2 regions of the Halomonas sp. IOP_14 genome follow, and region 1 is predicted to be linked to the other one. Evidence: predicted binding sites of a transcription regulator. Region 1 holds the regulator's gene; the other holds the start of a gene.
The links. Region 1 encodes FliA, which starts transcription of late flagellar genes. Its sites were predicted from a motif close to CTAAAGTTNNNNNNNNNNCNGCCGATA; they were not measured.
Positions count from the first base shown of each region.

Region 2: K7H09_RS24655 (flagellin) is a predicted target of FliA. The motif match lies at 5,372-5,398, and genes of this name have one in related genera.

Region 1 is NZ_JAINWD010000032.1:19,033-28,024, reverse strand. It holds gene flhA (flagellar biosynthesis protein FlhA) at 1-1,222, shown strand, start outside; gene flhF (flagellar biosynthesis protein FlhF) at 1,281-3,464, shown strand; gene K7H09_RS17900 (hypothetical protein) at 3,461-4,033, shown strand; gene K7H09_RS17895 (flagellar protein FlhE) at 4,059-4,490, shown strand; gene K7H09_RS17890 (RNA polymerase sigma factor FliA) at 4,517-5,218, shown strand; gene K7H09_RS17885 (motility protein A) at 5,259-6,080, shown strand; gene K7H09_RS17880 (OmpA/MotB family protein) at 6,086-6,760, shown strand; gene K7H09_RS17875 (sensor domain-containing diguanylate cyclase) at 6,784-8,790, shown strand; gene K7H09_RS17870 (hypothetical protein) at 8,799-8,992, opposite strand, start outside.
Region 2 is NZ_JAINWD010000043.1:5,496-14,487, forward strand. It holds gene K7H09_RS20575 (UDP-glucose dehydrogenase family protein) at 33-1,361, shown strand; gene fliD (flagellar filament capping protein FliD) at 1,491-2,852, shown strand; gene fliD (flagellar filament capping protein FliD) at 3,052-4,449, shown strand; partial or broken gene K7H09_RS24650 (flagellin N-terminal helical domain-containing protein) at 4,789-5,118, shown strand; gene K7H09_RS24655 (flagellin) at 5,425-6,444, shown strand; gene K7H09_RS20595 (FkbM family methyltransferase) at 6,690-8,992, shown strand, end outside.

The sequences.
Region 1 (8,992 bases):
TAATCCTCAGGTACTGATTTTGGCTGCCGTGGTGATGGGCATGCTGGGTATGGTACCTGGCATGCCCAATTTCGTATTTCTATTCTTTACCGCGTTGTTGGCTGGCCTGGCATGGCTGTTAACGCGCCAAAAAGAGAAGGCGTTGGTCAAGGAGGAGATTGCCGCGGCACCGGTGCCTTTACAGGAGACTCCCGAAGCGAGTTGGGAAGATGTGCAACTGGTCGATACGCTTGGCCTGGAAGTGGGCCATCGCTTAATCCCGCTGGTGGACTCGCGTCAAAAAGGCGAGCTGCTCGGGCGCATTAAGAGCGTACGTAAGAAGTTTGCCCAAGAAGTGGGTTTCCTGCCGCCGGTCGTCCATATCCGTGATAATTTGGAGCTGCCGCCGAACGCCTATGTACTCTCCATGAAAGGCGCCGAGATTGGTCGCGCCGAGGCACAACCAGGTAAATGGCTAGCGATTAACCCCGGGCAGGTATCGGGCGAGCTGCAGGGCACCCATACTCAGGATCCCGCTTTTGGCTTGCCCGCTGTCTGGATTGATAGCAACCAGCGTGAGCATGCCCAGGTGTATGGCTACACCGTTGTGGATGCCAGTACCGTCATAGCGACCCACTTGAACCACTTGTTGCACCGTCATTCACCCGAGATGCTGGGCCGTCAGGAAGTACAGAAGTTGCTGGATAAAATGGGCGATGATCAAAAAGCGTTGGTCGAAGAGGTGATCCCCAAAGCTATTTCATTGACGGTACTGCAGCGCATCTTGCAAAACCTGCTTGACGAAGATGTCTCTATCCGCGACATGCGCACTATTCTCGATACCCTGGCCGAGTACGCCACACAGCAAAAAGATCCTAATGAGCTGACGGCGCTGGTGCGAGTCTCGCTGGGGCGCGCCATTGTCCAGCAGTGGTTTGCGGGGCAGGAGACACTCAATGTCATGGGGCTGGATGCTCAACTGGAACAAGTGCTGGTACAGGCCATGAATGGCAACGGCGCCATGGAGCCCGGGTTGGCAGAAACGCTGATGACCCAGGCCCAGCAGGCGCTGGAGCGTCACGAAAGTTCCGGCGAGCCGCCGGTGCTGGTCGTGCAACATTCACTAAGGGCGGTGCTGTCGCGCTTCTTGCGTCGCCGGTTACGCCATATGTCGGTACTGTCCCAGGCTGAAATTCCCGACGATCGCACATTAAGAGTGACCACAGTGGTCGGCGGACGTTAAAGATGGCACGCCGTGATAGGCTAGCGTCGTCCATTTTCAGAACAGGCAAGGGTAAATCATGAGCGTTAGACGTTTCGTGGGAGCCAATAGTCGTGATGTGATGCGCCAAGTGCGTGAAACGCTCGGTGAAGACGCCTTGATTGTCGCAAATCGGCGTACCGAAGGGGGCGTTGAAATTTTAGCGATGGCGGATGAAGCCATCGACCACTTTGAACCCTCACCAGAACCTGCACCACCCGAAACGCCGACAGCACCCCCAGCGCAAGACCCCATGCAGGCGATGAGCGAGCGCTTACTGCGCGAAATGCAGGATATGCGAGCGCTGCTGGCAAACAGCCAGTCAACCCATACTGCTTCACCATCGCCAGCAGCGCCCACCGGAACGGCTGCACGGCTGCGTCAACTGCTATGGAATGTGGGTTTTAGCAGCGAAATTGCCGATGAACTGCTGGCTGGGTTGCCTGCATCGCTAACCAGGTTAGACGGCGATAGCGAAGCCCCACTGCAGTGGCTGCGACAGCAGTTAATGGATCGCCTTTACGTACTCAACGATGAAGCAAGCTTTTTCGACCAAACCGGCATTGTTGCCCTGGTGGGGCCAACGGGGGTAGGTAAAACCACCACCACCGCCAAGCTGGCCGCTCGTTTTGTGATGCGCCACGGCACGCGCCCGGTAGCGCTGGTTACCACCGACAGCTTCCGGATCGGTGCCCATGAGCAGTTGCGCATTTATGCGCGCCTGCTGGATACCCCGATGTACGCCTTGGATGCCGAACAGCCCATCGACGATTTGCTGGGCCGCCTGCAGGGCAAGCAGTGGGTAATTATCGACACCGTAGGCATGAGTCAGCGTGACCAGCGGGTGATAGAGCAGATTGCCCACCTGCAAGGAGGACGCTCGCGGGTACGTTTGGTGCTGCTACTCAATGCTGCCAGCCAACCGGAAACCCTCGAAGAAGTGGTGCTGCGCTACCGTCAGGCCGCGCGGGCGGCGGGCGCAGAGTTAGATGACTGTATTATCACCAAACAGGATGAGGCGGGACGTCTGGCTCCAGTGTTAGATATTATTATGCGTCACGGGATGCGCGTCCTGTTTGGTTCTAATGGTCAGCAGGTGCCCGAAGATATGGCCCTTGCCGCCCCCGATGCGCTAGTGGATCAAGCGCTGAGTACCGCGACTCCTCAGCGTGAACGGGTGCAAAGTGCCGATGCGCCGATGGGAATGCCGCGCTGGTCGCGGGATGTCCTGGGCCAAGGGCGTCGTTTGTCGTCGCTATTGGCGAGGTTGCGCCAACGTGTCACGGGATTTGCGGAATTAGAAGAGATCTGGAACCTAGCTTCGCTGCCTAGTCGTTTGCAGGAAACGCATTTGGATGCATTACTTGCCGGTTATCCAGCGGCAAAGACCACCTTAGGGATGGCGTGGTTTCCGCGGCGCAATGAGCGCGGCTGCGACTGGGCAATGCCGGACATTGGCCTGGACACGGATGGTGCCTGGCTGGCGCTACCCTGGCTGCAGCATCGCCACGCCGCAGGATGGCAGCCACGCTTAGCCGCGCTGTCGGCATCGAGCGGTGTAGCGGTGCACTTACTGCCGCGCTTCCCTGAACCGGATGCACTAGCGTGGCTGGAAGCTGAGCACTTGACCTGGGTCAGCCAAGTGGCCCCCAGTCATCGGTTACGCTTTCACCACGAACGTCAATCTATCCGCCAGCTATTTAGTGACAGTGTGCTAACGCACCATGTGGGCGTGCGTTTTCGTGGCCAATCGGTGCAACTGTGGACTGCCTACGCCGAAGTCGAGGACGCCAGCGGCACGGCTCTACTCGCCTGGTTCGGTGAAGTTCGCGATCCGGAAAGCGCCAAAGTAGTGGCGCGCCGCTACTGGCTTACCCCCGCTCGGCTAGGAGCAGAGGTGCTCTCACTGCTGTTAACCCAGCTGCAAAGCGAAGGCTTGGCCGCCTTGACGCGTCGCGCGTGGCAGCAGTTAAAAGAGGCCGATAGCGGGGATCTAAATGCTGAAGTTCGCCTATTGATGGCCAGCGGTGTGGCATCGGTCGCCGGGCATCTCGATGTTGCTGATGATGAGGAGGCGCAGACGCTGCGTGGCGATCTGCTCAACCTGTTAGGCAACAGCCGTCGCCGCCGCGATACCGGCATGCTTGATGCACTGGTCTACGCCTTTATGGCACGAGATGCGATTCGTCAAATGGGCAGTGTTAGTCGAGAGGGCGTGGTGTGAGCGAACAGGATCAAGCATCGGGTCTACGCAAGTGGGCAAACCTGCAGCGCCAACAGCAGCAAGCTGAGGGTACAGTTGATGTTGCGGCGGCAGAACACGTGCCGGAATCTAAACAGCCTACCTCTCTGTTAACGCCGACAGCTGCAGCGGTGGAAGAGCCAGCAACGGTGGTAGCGCACCAGCCCAAAATTCCGCTTATTGTGGTCGGGCTACCAGGTAGTGGTGCAGCCCAGGTGAACAAGGTTAAAGCAAGATTAGGGCAGTGGTCGACGTTAGGTCGAAGCTGGGCCGGTGATCCTGAGGATTGGGATATTCATATCGTCATGGCCGAAACGGCCGACCTAGCCCAACTTTGCGATCAATACAGCCGTTGGGCACTGTGGATCAGTAGCGATGCCGATACCTTTGCTTCCATGTTCCGTACCTTGCGTCAATTACATGAGCGTGGCGGGCCGCGCCGTTTGCTGGCGCTCCACGAGCCGCATTTGCCGCGTCAAGGGTTGCTCAATAACTTGCGTGAGGCAGCTGATTACTACTTAAATATGGAGCTGTTGGTACTTGCACGATGAGCGCACTCTGCTGAGGAGACCAAGCATGCTAAGCTGGCTATTAAGAGGGAGACTGCTACTGAGCCCAGTACTGCTGACAGGGTGTCTACTAGCAGGGTTAACGGGAAACGCTCAGGCGACACCCGGTAGCTGGAGCAGCCAGATACCAGGTCTGATGGTAGCGATGAGTGATAGGGCAAGTGCTAGTCAAAACGCTACCCCACCCGCTGCTGCTAACAATGTGGAGTCAGCACAGCTCGGGCGTATTCATTGGCAGTTTCAATATCCCCCTGGTGCGTTATTAAACGCTTGGCTGTGCCATCCTGAGCAGTGCGTTGCGTTAGCTGGCATGCGGGGGACTACCACTGCCCTGGCGGGGTTTGCCGCGGATGCGCCGTTGCATTTTCGCTTCGCTTTACGTCCGGGGCAGCGGCCTGTTCGTGTCCAGGGGCTGCAAATGATTGTGAACTATCAGTGAAGGCTGGATAGACGCGAGGCGAGAGGATGTACACAGCACAAGGCAGGATCAAACAGAGTGAGCTGTTGACGCAATACATGCCACTGGTACGACGTCAGGCCTTGACGCTTCAGGTCCGTTTGCCAGCCAGCATTGAGCTCGACGACCTTATTCAAGCCGGGATGGTAGGGCTGCTGGAAGCACTGGGGCGCTTCGATGCCACCCAGGGAGCAACGTTCGCGACGTTTGCCAGTCAGCGTATTCGCGGTGCAATGATGGATGAATTACGTACCCGCGACTGGTTGCCCCGCAGCGTGCGCCGCTCAGCGCGAGCGGTTGACAGTGCCGTTCGTCAATTAGAGCAACAGCTCGGACGGGCACCAGAAGAGAACGAAATCGCCCAACACCTTGAAATGCCGTTGAGTGAGTATCAGCAGCTCCTCAACGACACCAACAGTGGTCAACTGTTGCCGTTTGAAGAGCTGGTGGCCGATGGTGGCGAGCCTAGCAATAATGAATTGGCTAATTCACCGTTCGAGCAGTTGCTAGACGGCCAGCAACGACAAACGTTGATTGAGGCAATTGAAGCGCTGCCAGAGCGTGAAAAGCTGCTAATGGCGCTGTACTACCAAGAAGAACTCAACCTTAAGGAAGTAGGGGCTGTGTTGGGCGTCACGGAGTCACGCGTTTCACAACTGCACAGCCAAGCCGTCAGCCGCTTACGCGCGCGTTTACACGACTCGGCATAACACCTCTTTTTACTCACTTGTGACCGGCAAGGAGCCGTGGATGAACCCTTCGACGCTGATAGGCATATTTGCCAGCATACTACTGTTGGTGAGCGTGCTGTTTTTCACCGCAGAGTCCCCTGAAAGTTTTATCAATTTGCCGGGTTTGGCCATTGTGGTGACCGGTACCCTAGCGGCAACCTTTATCAGCTATCCGCTGAAAGAGGTGCTGCGTGTCGTACGGTTGGTGGGCTTGGTATTCCGGCGCGAAAATACCTATATGCGTGACGATATCCGCGAATTGGTGGATATGTCGCGACTCTGGTTTAAGGGCGATGTACGTGCTGTCGAGCGCGAGTTGGAGCATACCCGAAACCCGTTTTTGCGTACCGGGATCCAACTGGTCATTGCCAACACCAAAGAGGATGAAATTTTTGACATGCTGCGTTGGCGCATTGCCCGTCTTAAAGCGCGTGAGCATGCTGAGGCACAAATATTCCGTACCATGGCCACCTACGCACCCGCATTTGGCATGATCGGCACCCTGGTGGGGCTGGTCAATATGCTGGAAGTCATGGACGCAGGCGACCTGCAGGTGATCGGCCCGCGCATGGCGGTGGCCCTGCTCACCACCTTCTACGGCATTTTACTCGCCAACTTGGTGTTTAAGCCGATTGCGGTGAAACTCGAGCGCCGCACCGAAGAGCGGCTGATTACCATGAACATGGTGCTGGAAGGTATTTCGCTGATTACCAAGCGCCGCCTGCCGTCGTTTATTGAAGAGACCCTCAACTCGTTTGTAGCTAACTATCACGATGAGATCCGTGATAACAGCGTCAAACCAAGGCCTGATTCGTCGGTTAGTGCGGCGGCGAAGGGGTAGGCCAGATGCTTGACCGTGATACGCGCCACGCACTGGAAATGACGCCGTCGCCAGGCGATGGTGACGAGGGTTGGCTAACCAGCTATTTGGATGTGCTGACGCTGCTAATCACGCTCTTTGTGCTGCTGCTTTCACTGACACCGCCGGGAGGCGGTGAGGCGGCTGATACTGCTTTCATGCGCTCGGCTAGCGCTGTATCATCATTGCCGCTGGCGTCTCTAGCCACTGGTATTCAGCCCCGCCATTCAGGGGTTCAGCCGCAGTTTGATGGGCTCGACATCCCCGGTGTCAGTGTTTCGCAAGGGAGTGAAGGGGTCACGTTACGTATTGATACCAGCCTTTTATTTCCCAGCGGTCAAGCTGTACTGACTTCCCGTGGGCAAGAGGTGGTAGAAAGCCTTATCGATGTGCTGACCCGTTTTGACGGTCAGATTTCGGTAGAAGGCCACACCGACAGCGTGCCTATTTCAACGGCCCGCTTCCCCTCTAATTGGGAGCTTTCATCAGCGCGGGCTATCGCTGTGGTGAGGCATTTAGAGCGCCAAGGATTCAATATCTCTCGTATGCGGGCCGTCGGTTATGCCGACACCCAACCCATGGAACCGAACGCAACGGCGGAGGGCCGAGCTGCCAACCGTCGCGTAGAGTTGTTGCTAAGGCAGCAGGTCGAGGGTGAATAGATTGCGAGGCCACGTTTGTGTCCATGTACCACCCGCGGTTGCAGTCGTTTGGAGCTCTGCTGGTTTTAGATGCCGATTGTCGCCGCATTCAAGCCAGTAGCACCAACTTAACCCGCTTGACCGGTATTGAGCGCCCTGAAAATGGGCCGCACACTCTTGCCTATGTGTTAGGAAAACGGCTAAGCCAGCGGGTGCGCCGCGAGTTGCAGGGGCAGCAGAAACTCTCCGGCCCGCTGGTGTTTATTCGTTCCAAGCATAGCAACATGCGTTTTCAGCTCTATGCTTACCGAGCAGGTGGGAAGGTCATCGTCGAGATTGAGCCACTCAACCCCCAAGGTAAGCGCCGCCTGCTTGGCACAGTCAATGAGCGGCTGATGCATTTAGCCGACGCAACCCACCAGGAAGAGCTGCTCGACTGCTTGGTTAACGCTATTCAACAGCTCACCGGCCATGATCGCGTCACCGTGTGCCATTTCGACAGTGATTGGCATGGTTTAATGGTTGCCGAAGCGCTGGGCAACCAGCTGCCCTCGCTGTTGGGTCAGCGCTTCCCCTCAAGCGACTTCCCTGTCGCCTTACGCAAAAGTTACCAACATTACCCCGTTCGGTTAATTGAAGACGTCGATGCGCCGCCTGAAACGCTGACTCCCGCCTACTCGGGAGTGAGCCTTAGCGGCAGCTTTTTACGCGCCCCTGCCCCTGAGCGGCAGCGATATTTAAATCGCCTGGGGGTGCGTGGGTCATTCAGTTTGGCCATGCAGGGGGATACTGGCTTATGGGGTCTAGTGTTTTGCCATTCGCCAGCACCGCACTCGGTTGAACCCCCCGTGCGTGATGCCGTTCGCACCCTCGTGCAAATGGCCACCCAGCGCATGCTGTTGCTACGGGCGCGTCAAGAAGCCCGCTACCTACAACGGGTTCAGGATAGCCTCGTGCTCAGTGCGCGAGCGCGCAGCGAGCCGCAAAGTCCCCAACAGTTACTTCATGAGCAGGCGGCTATCTGGATGAAGCTGTTTCGCGCCCATGGCGTGGTGCTGTGGGTGAATGGTGGCGCTTATCAAGCGGGTGTGACGCCGACTCCAGAAGCGATAAGCCAGTTTGTGCTGCGCCTGGAAAGAACTCATGTACATAGCGGCCCTTGGTGCACGCGCGAAATCGGCAAAGAGACGTTAACCGCTTCGCTAGCCATGCCCGAGCAGTGTGGGGCTCTAGCAGTGCCGCTGCCAATGAGTTCGACCCAGCGCGCCTGGCTGATTTTTTTTCGCCCCGAGCAGGTGGAAACGCTGTATTGGGCGATGCAGCCTACAACCAACCCTAAACCGGCCGTGATATTGGCTCCATCGGTTGCTTGGTCTGAAGAGGTAGTCGGCAGAAGTGAAGCGTGGCTGCGGGTAGAGCGCTTAGCGGCGGTAGACTTGGGGGAAGACCTGACGCTGGCGATTTCTGCCTATGAAATTAGCTCACTGAATATGCACCTGGAGCACGAACGCAAAGCCCTTGCCGAAGCCAACCAGCGTCTTGAGCAATTAGCCCATTTCGATCCTCTAACCAAGGTGTGGAACCGTTACCGCATCGAAGAAGCGATCAATGCAGAGCTGGTGGCTGCCAAGCGCTATGCGGCCGCTTTTGCCTTGCTACTGTTCGATGTGGATAACTTTAAGCAGATCAACGATGCTCACGGCCATAGCGTGGGTGACGATGTGCTGGTGGCCCTGGCGCGCTTAGTGGAAAGCTCGCTGCGTGGCTGCGACCACCTGGGCCGTTGGGGAGGCGAAGAGTTTATTGTGCTGGCGACTCATTCCGATGTTGATGCCGCCACTGGCCTGGCTGAGCGGCTGCGCTCGCTGGTAGAAGAGCTGCGTATAGAGGGCGTTGAGCAAACGGTTACAGTGAGTATCGGTGTCGCCGTTTGGCAGCCGGGTGACAGCTGTAAAACCCTTATCTCCCGGGCTGATGACGCCATGTACCGCGCTAAGCATGGCGGACGCAACCGCGTTGAAATGGCGCTTGAGCCTGTGGTGCTGATTTAAGCAAACCTTTAGGTGCCACTACCTTCACACTGGGTGAGCATCCGGTTGATCGCCGCATCGGCGCCTTTTAGGCTAAAGGTCATATACCACGGCTCGCGCTCGTCCTGGTCGAAGCCGAGAAATAGCTGCTCCCCCTGGCGCATGTCGGCCATCAGTGATGCCAAGTCACTTAAATAAAAGTGAGCATAAAACCCGTCATCGC
Region 2 (8,992 bases), on a different contig from region 1:
CGCTACCACGTATTTTAGCGAGTTAATAAGTCATGCATATCAGTGTATTCGGAACCGGTTATGTCGGCCTTGTTGCAGGTGCTTGTTTAGCCGATGTTGGTCATCAAGTCACCTGTACGGATGTTAACGCTGAGCGAATTGATCAGCTTAATGGCGGAGAGGTGCCGATATTTGAGCCAGGGCTAAGCACTATCGTTGCCCACAACGTGGCAACTGGCCGTTTACGCTTTACTACTGACGCCGCCCGGGCTGTTGCCGATGGCGAACTACTGTTTATCGCCGTGGGAACGCCGCCCGACGAAGATGGCAGTGCCGACTTGCGCTATGTGCTAGAGGTGGCGCGCACCATCGGCCAGCATATGGATAGCTATAAGCTGGTGATTGATAAATCTACCGTGCCGGTGGGCACCGCGGAAAAAGTCCACGCCGTTATCAGCGATGTGCTCGAACAGCGAGGTGTATCGCTCGCGTTCGATGTGTGTTCGAACCCTGAGTTTATGAAGGAAGGGGCGGCGATAGATGACTTTACCCGTGGCGCGCGCATCATCGTCGGCACGGAAAGCGAACGGGTAAAAGCGCATATGCAAGAGTGCTACGCCCCCTACAATCGCAACCACGAAAAGTTGATGTTTATGAGCGTGCGTGCCGCCGAGCTGACCAAGTACGCTGCCAACGCCATGCTCGCCACTAAAATAAGCTTTATGAACGAGATCGCCAATCTTGCCGAACGGCTTGATGTGGACATTGAAGATGTTCGCCGGGGAATTGGCAGCGACCCACGCATTGGGTACCACTTTATCTACCCTGGCTGTGGCTACGGCGGCTCCTGTTTCCCCAAAGACGTCCAGGCGTTAGAGCGTGCCGCGCGTCAGTTAGGCTATACGCCAGAACTGCTTAGCGCTGTCGAGGCGGTTAATTTGCGCCAGAAACAGACCCTGTTCACAAAACTGCAAGATAACTTAGGCAATCTAAGCGGTAAAACCATTGCCGTATGGGGCTTGGCCTTTAAACCCAGCACAGACGATATGCGCGAAGCGCCAAGCCGCACGTTAATGGAAGCACTCTGGCAAGCGGGTGCTAAGGTGCAAGCCTTTGATCCCGAAGCCATGGCGGAGTGTCGTCGCATTTACGGCGAGCGTGATGATCTCATGCTAGCAGGCGACCGCATTCAGGCCGTGAAAGGCGCTGATGCCTTGGTTATCTGCACCGAGTGGAAAGAGTTTCGCAGTGTCGATTTTGATTGGTTAGCTGATCAGTTAGCAGACAAAGTCGTTATTGATGGGCGTAATTTGTATACCCCAAGTGCCGTTGAAGAGGCGGGGCTGTGGTATATAGGGGTAGGGCGAAAGAGCCACGATTAGCTGGTGAGCGAAAAAAAAGTTTAAGTTTAATTTTAGATGGTCGATAGTTATTAACTACTAGGATGATAAATTTCTTCACGAGCAGAATGAGCAACAGCGTGATGACGTTATAAAAGAGGACGGTAAAGTATGGCTTCCATTACATCGCTCGGCATCGGTTCAGGCTTGGATCTCAACGGTTTATTAGATCAGTTGAAAGAGGCTGAGGAAGAGAAGCTTGTGCCGATTAAGGAGCGCCAGGAAATCCAGCAGACCAAGATTTCCGCCTATGGGCAGCTTCAGAGCGCCCTTTCGCAGTTTCAAACGGCCGCTGATGCGCTGAATGACAGTGCTCTTTACGAAAGTCTCTCCACTAACGTGGGTGGTTCAGCCATTACCGCCGCTGCTGATGCGGAAGCGCAGCCAGGTAGCTATAACGTTACTGTAGATACTCTAGCCACTCGCGGCACACTTGCTTCAGACGGGGTGGCGACATCAGACGAAGCCATCACGGTGGCGGATCAAATACTAACCTTAAGCTTTGCTGATGGCTCCACCAAAGAGATATCAATCACGGCTGATAGTAGCTTAGAGGATATTCGCGATACCATTAACGCCACTGAAGATTCGGGCGTTAATGCCACTATCGTGAATGACGGCAGCAATTTTCGTCTAGCATTAAGTTCTAGCGAAACCGGTGCAGATGCTTCAATTGATAACTTCAGTTTTGACGGTGCTGCCCCTTTTGCTGCAGATACCACCAATACGCTGCAAAGCGGTACTGATGCAGCGCTTACCGTTAACGGCATCGCCATTACCAGCCCCACTAATCAGGTGGAGGGCGCTATTCAGGGTGTAACGCTGAACCTTCAAGAAGAGGGCGAGAGCACTGTTAAAGTAGAGCAAGATACGCTAAAAGTTCGTGAAGCTGTAACGGGTTTCGTGAATGCCTATAACGATCTTAAAGATAAGATTGGTGATCTAACCAGCTTCAACTCCGAAACTGGCGAGGCCGGTGAGCTATTGGGCGATAGCGTTGTACGCACCGTCGAATCGCGCTTGCGTGGCGTGTTGGGTGGGGCTGTTGAGGGGGAGCTCTCCATCCTTAGTGATATCGGTATTTCACAAAAGTACGATGGCGGGCTCGGGTACAGCAAGCTTGAGATTGATCAAGACAAGCTTGATGATGCCATTGCTAATGATCAAGGCGCACTTGCAACCTTCTTCGCAGGCGATACAGATGAAGCGGGTATGGCGGGGCAAATTAATACAGCAGTCGAACAATTGATTAGCCCTAACGGCCGAGTGAAAGGAGCGATTAGCGGGGCGGAAAGTCTCAAAGCATCGCTTGTAGAGCGTTATACCAGCATGGAACAGTCAATTGAGCAAACAATGTCTCGTTACCGTGCCCAGTTTGGTCAGTTGGATGGCATGATTGCGCAAATGAACCAAACCAGCAGCTATCTCACCCAGCAATTTGATGCCCTGGATGCCCAGCTTGGCCGTAACTGATACGGCAACTAGAAATTGACGTATCTGACGCCTGCGCTAAGCAGGCGTTTTTGTTGATAAAAACAAAATAGCCCAGTTAACGAAAGAAAAAGCGCTAAAGTTGCCCTCTGTTTAGTCGATAAGTTAACTATCAAACTTTCTTGCGCAACCGATGCGCGTAATGTTTTTGGTTTAGCCTTTTCACTGAGGAACATCCAGTATGGCGACAATAACCTCTCTTGGCGTTGGCTCGGGACTCGACCTGACCGGCCTGTTGGATCAACTTCAGGACGCGGAGCGTGGCAAGCTTGCCCCCATTACGCTTCAAAAAAAGCAGCAAGAAGCCAAAATTTCTGCCTACGGCCAACTGCAAACCTCTCTCGATGCGTTCCAAGATGCTGTCGCGAAAATCAATGACCCCAAGCTCTACCAAAGCCTTTCTGCCAATGTGCGCGGCGATGGTATTACCGCCACGACAACCGCGAGTGCATTGCCAGGTAGCTACCGAGTAGAAGTCAGTCAGTTGGCAACATCTGGTACGCTTGCTTCAGGGCGTGTAGACGAAAAAGATCAGGCGCTCGATTTACAAGGTGCCACCTCGCTCAAGCTCACCTTTGGCAGTGGCGACTCAGTCGATATCGCTATCGCAGCCGATAGCACGCTAAATAGTATTCGTGACGCAATCAATGCTGATAAAAATTCCGGTGTTAATGCCACTATTATCAATGATGGTGAAGGCTACCGCCTGGCGCTAAGCTCCAAAGCAACCGGTGTTGAAGCCTCTATCGACAGTTTTAGCTTTGTAGATGCAGCCGATGCTGTCGTCACCGGCCCATTCGGTGAAGCAACAGAAGCCGGGGCCAAGCAACAAGGGCAGGATGCGGCGTTAACAGTTAATGGTATAGCGATTAGCAGCGCCAAGAACCAAATTGAAGGCGCCATTCAAGGCGTAACGCTCAACCTTGCTGAGCTCAGTATTGAAGAGGGCGAAACCGCTTCTAGCACGGTCAACATCGAACGCGACACGCTAAAACAGCGCGAAGCGATTAACGGCTTCGTAAAAGCGTTCAATGATTTAAAAGGCACGGTGGGTAAACTAACCGCGTTCGACAGCGAAAGTGGCAGTGCAGCGGTGCTATTAGGCGACAGTGCCGTGCGTACCATTGAGTCACGCTTACGCAGCGCGTTAACCGGGGGTGTGGAAGGAGGCGAGCTATCCACTTTGAGCCAATTGGGGATCACGCTTCAGCGTGACGGAACGTTAAAAACCGATGACGCCAAGCTTAGTGATCTAGTAGCGAACAACCCCCAAGCGCTTAGCGCCTTTTTTGCTGGTGAGGGCACAAAGAGTGGCCTAGCTGGCAAGCTTGAAACATCCATCGGGCAGATGCTTGGTAGCAACGGCGTCATTAAGGGAGCCATCAGCGGTGCTGAAAACCAGGTGAAAAGCCTAGATACTCGCTATGCGCGTATGGAAAAAAGCATTGAAAGCACCATCTCACGCTACCGCAGTCAGTTTAGTCAGTTGGATGTGATGGTTGCGCAAATGAACAGCATGAGCTCTTATCTAACCCAACAATTTGATGCGCTTGATGCCCAGCTAGGGCGTAAAAAGTAGTGTTGCATCGATAACTAGCGTTTGATCACGACAAAAGCAGCGCTTGGCGCTGCTTTTGCTTTGGAACCACAACGAAACTGTATCAAGAAGCGGGTATGTCATTGCGAGCACAGCGAAGCAATCTCAACCTCTCGGGGCCTCCTGGCCCAAGCATGAAAACTCCCACCTTTCAGTTACCTACTTTTACATCTTTTTTTACGACTTCCCCTAAAGATTCCCCTCGCTGCGCCGTTAATTAATATAACGGCACAAACAGTGGCCGAAAAGCGGGCCTTCAAGGCCAGTGTCCAAAGCAAGGAGTATCACACCATGTCAGTGATCAATACCAACATCACGTCGATGATCGGCCAGCAGAACCTGCGTGAATCGCAGAATAGCCTGCAAACCTCTATGGAGCGTTTGAGCTCTGGTCTTCGCATCAACAGTGCTAAAGACGATGCCGCTGGCCAAGCCATTGCCAACCGTTTCAGCGCACAAATCACCGGCCTTGGTCAGGCACAGCGTAACGCCAACGATGGTATCTCCATCGCACAGACCGCTGAAGGTGGTTTGAACCAAGTAAACGACAACTTGCAGCGTGTTCGTGAATTGGCCGTTCAGGCGACAAACGGCACTAATAGCCAGTCTGACCTTGACTCCATTCAGGACGAAATCAACCAACGCCTTTCTGAAATTGATCGCATCTCTGAAGAGACCGATTTCAACGGAACTAAAGTACTATCTAGCGACAACGGTCTGAAAATTCAGGTGGGTGCAGACGACGGCCAAACTATTTCAGTCAACCTGCAACAGATTAGTTCTAGCACCCTAGGCCTGAACGGTTTTAACGTTAACGGCAGTGGTGAAACTCAGAACGAAAAAGCAACAGTAACTGATGTCGTTGCTGCGGGTGGCGTGGCCAGTGGTGGCACGGCAGGCCTTTATAAAGTTACTACTACTCACGACGATGCAACGTTTGACGACGTGCTTGCTACCATGGCAGACGGCAACACAGTGAAAGTATCGGGTGGTGCTGGCTCTGGAACCTATACGTATGATGCGGCTGCAGGTAACTTTACCGTTACTGAAACAGTTGATGGTAGTGGCGGTGCTACTGGTTCAGCCATTGTGGCAGAGGGTGCTAAGCTCACCCCCACTAGCGGTACAACGACAGGCACTTATAAGCTGGCTGGCGATGATGTTGCTGAGTTTGAAATCACCTCAACGGGCGATATCACCTTAAATGGACAGGCTGCTTATATCTCAAGTAACGGCGAGCTTACCAACAACCTGGGTTCTGGTGGTACTGCTGCAACCATCGAAAACCTATTGGATGCAACAGCGACAAATGCTGGTTCTACCTTGTCTGTTGGTAGTTCTGAATACAATGGAGACGGCACTGATTTAACTTACGAGACTACGGTTACTACTGCCGACGTAAAAGCCGCAATGAATGATGCTGGAACAACAGGTACGGTCGCTACTGTTGATCAAGGGCTTGCTACTGGTAGTGTTGCGTTTGGCGCTTCTACGACTACTGCAACTAGCACCTATAAGGATGGCGACGGCGAGTTAACTACAGTCGCTTCATATGTAACCAACTACAACATCAATGCCGATACTGGCGAGGTAACAGTTGCAGGTGGAACGGGTGCAGATAAGTATGAAGCCAACGTGGGCGCAGCGGTTTACGTTAATGATGAGGGTATTACGACTTCTGAAACGACCGCTGGGGATTCTACTGTAGACCCGATGGCGACATTGGATGCTGCATTAGCACAAGTAGATAGCCTTCGTTCTGAGCTGGGTGCCGTACAAAACCGATTCGAGTCTGCCATTACCAACTTGAGCACCAACGAGACTAACCTCTCTGCTGCACGCTCACGTATCGAAGATGCTGACTACGCAACTGAAGTCGCTAACATGACTCGCGCACAGATCCTGCAGCAAGCAGGTACTTCAGTACTGGCCCAGGCCAACCAGCTGCCGCAGAACGTTCTTTCTCTGCTCGGCTAATCTGAAGCCTAAAATAAACGTTGCTTTATTATTAAGCAAAATGAACCGGCCTCTTCGTGGGGCCGGTTTTTGTTTTCAGGTCAGCGCCTTTCACGTAGCATAAAAACCAAGGTGTTAACCTGAGAAATAACGTATAGGAATTCAGCATGGCAAAGAAATTGGCGCCCGCCACCTCGCAAAAACGCAGGCCACGCATATTGTGGGCGAACCCTTACTGCTTACTGGATACATCCAGTGGAGCGAGTATGAGTGTTCGACAAATGCTGACACAGCTGGCGATGCAAGGCTATGAGGTTCAAATCCTAGGGGCAACCATTTTTGATAATCCTAAAGGTGGAAGTCTTTTAAAGGATAAGGCACCAAGTATCGCTGCACACCGCCATAAAATAGTTGATGTTAATGACGGGGTGCTAACCCACCAGCTCTTAGTAACTCAGAATTCATTTCGTACACAGATGATAGCGCATGAAGAAGAAATATGGCTGAATCAGTACTGCTATCTACTGGACAGCTTTAAGCCTGATATTGTCTGGTTTTATGGGGGGCAAACATTAGAACTACTTATTGCTGATGAAGCACGGTTCCGCAGTATTCCTTCTGCTTTCTATTTGGTTAACGGCAATTATATGTCACCTCGTTGGTGCCGCGATGTGGCGCTTGTGCTTACCGACACTGAACAAACAGCGAAGTTATACCAAGAGAAAGTCGGCTTTCTAGCTAAGCCTGTTGGTAAGTTTATTGACCCTGCATGTTTTGTCGCCGAGCATCATCAGCGTAAAAATTTAACGTTTATAAATCCGACTTTTGAGAAAGGAGCCAGTATTTTTGTACAACTGGCCCTTAAGCTAGAAAAAGAGCACCCGGATATTTCACTGGAAGTAGTGGAAGCTCGTGGCGATTGGTCTTCCGTACTAAAAGAAGCGACTCAATTGCTGGGTGAATCACGTGAACAACTTAATAACGTTATAGTTACAAAAAATACTAACGATATGCTGCCCGTATATAAGCGCTCCCGAGTGTTAGTGGCGCCTAGTTTATGGTGGGAAAGCGGTGCGCGAGTGCTGGCAGAGGCCATGCTCAATGGCATACCTGCTATTGTGAGTAACCACGGCGGAAGCGCTGGTTTGGTTGAGAACGGTGGCATTTTGTTAGACTTTCCTGAGCAATGTCATGAAAAACCCTACAAACATATATTGAATGAAGAAGAGCTTCAGCCACTTTATGATGCAGTGGTGAACCTCTTTGACGATGAAGCGCTTTATCAAGATTATGTTGAGAAGGCCTATAAAGTTGGCAAAGAAAAGCACCATATTGATGTCAGCACAGCGCGCTTAGTGCAAGCGCTTACACCTTTGGTAGCGCAAAAAGCGGGTAACAAAGATTTTTCGATTTCGCAGCGTAAAGCGCATATGCATAAGCTTGCTGGTCGAGCTAAAGACCCGGGTTTAAATGTCCCATTCGAGATAGTTTCAGAACCAGTCATACCGTCTTCTATTATGCAAGAAGACCTGAGCGATGCTAATACAGCACCTAGGGCAGAGCATAATGTAGCCGCTATCTCTGTTGCAAACGCTTTAGAAGCGGCAACCAGTAATTTTAGTTGGGAGCTAAAAGGAAAGGTGGTGGTTTTAGATAACCGCGCCAAGTTGATCAAAACGGGAGCTGCAGATAAATTAGCTAAAACAAGTGCTTTTACAATATTAGCGTTTGATCCGGCGAGTGAAGTGAGCAACCCTCAAGCCTATGAAGGCCATGATCATATTCAGCTTTTTCAGCACGCACTTTTGGGAGATGGGCAGCCTAGCAAACTTAACGCCTGCCTGGATGCTGCTTTAAGTAGTACTCTTACCCTATTGCCCCTAGAGTCTTTGCCTGAGCGCCACCGTCAAGGCGCTAACGTATTAACCCAGTTACCGATTAATACTGTCGCGCTAGATAGCATCGAAGGCTTGCCTAGCTTAGATTGGCTGATACTAGATGAATTAAGCAATGTCTCAAGTATACTTGAACATGGAGAGAAAGCGCTTAAAGATGCTCTGTTGATTCAAGCCCGTGTGGCGTTTCAGCCCACTCATAAAAATCAGCCAAGCCTTGCCGAGTTACAGCACTGGGCAAGCTGTAACGGCTTCCGCTTTTATCGATTTAATGATGCTAGCTATCAAAGTCTTTTCCCCGAAAAAAGCGAGGCTCATGAACAGCTTGGTAGTGAGCTGCAAAGTCTAGACGCGCTTTTCTTGCCCTCGCAGGAGCGAATGACACAGTTAGATGATAACCAAAAACAAAAGCTGGTTTTCTTGCTACATACTGTGTTCGATGCCCACGACATGGCCTATCAGGTGATGAGCCAGGTAAGCGAGCTGCAAGCCAAAAACTATTTGCAGTTTGTAGAGGGCGAAATGAGTGCCCCTGTTTCGTCTCCTCAAGCGCTGCATCAGTTAGTAGAAATGGAAGAAGAAAGCTCGGTGCCTGCGCAAAGAGAGGGGCAAAAGCAAATACCTCTTGCAGAGCACCCCACAATACGGAGCTTTACGCAGCGGGCGGCGTCACA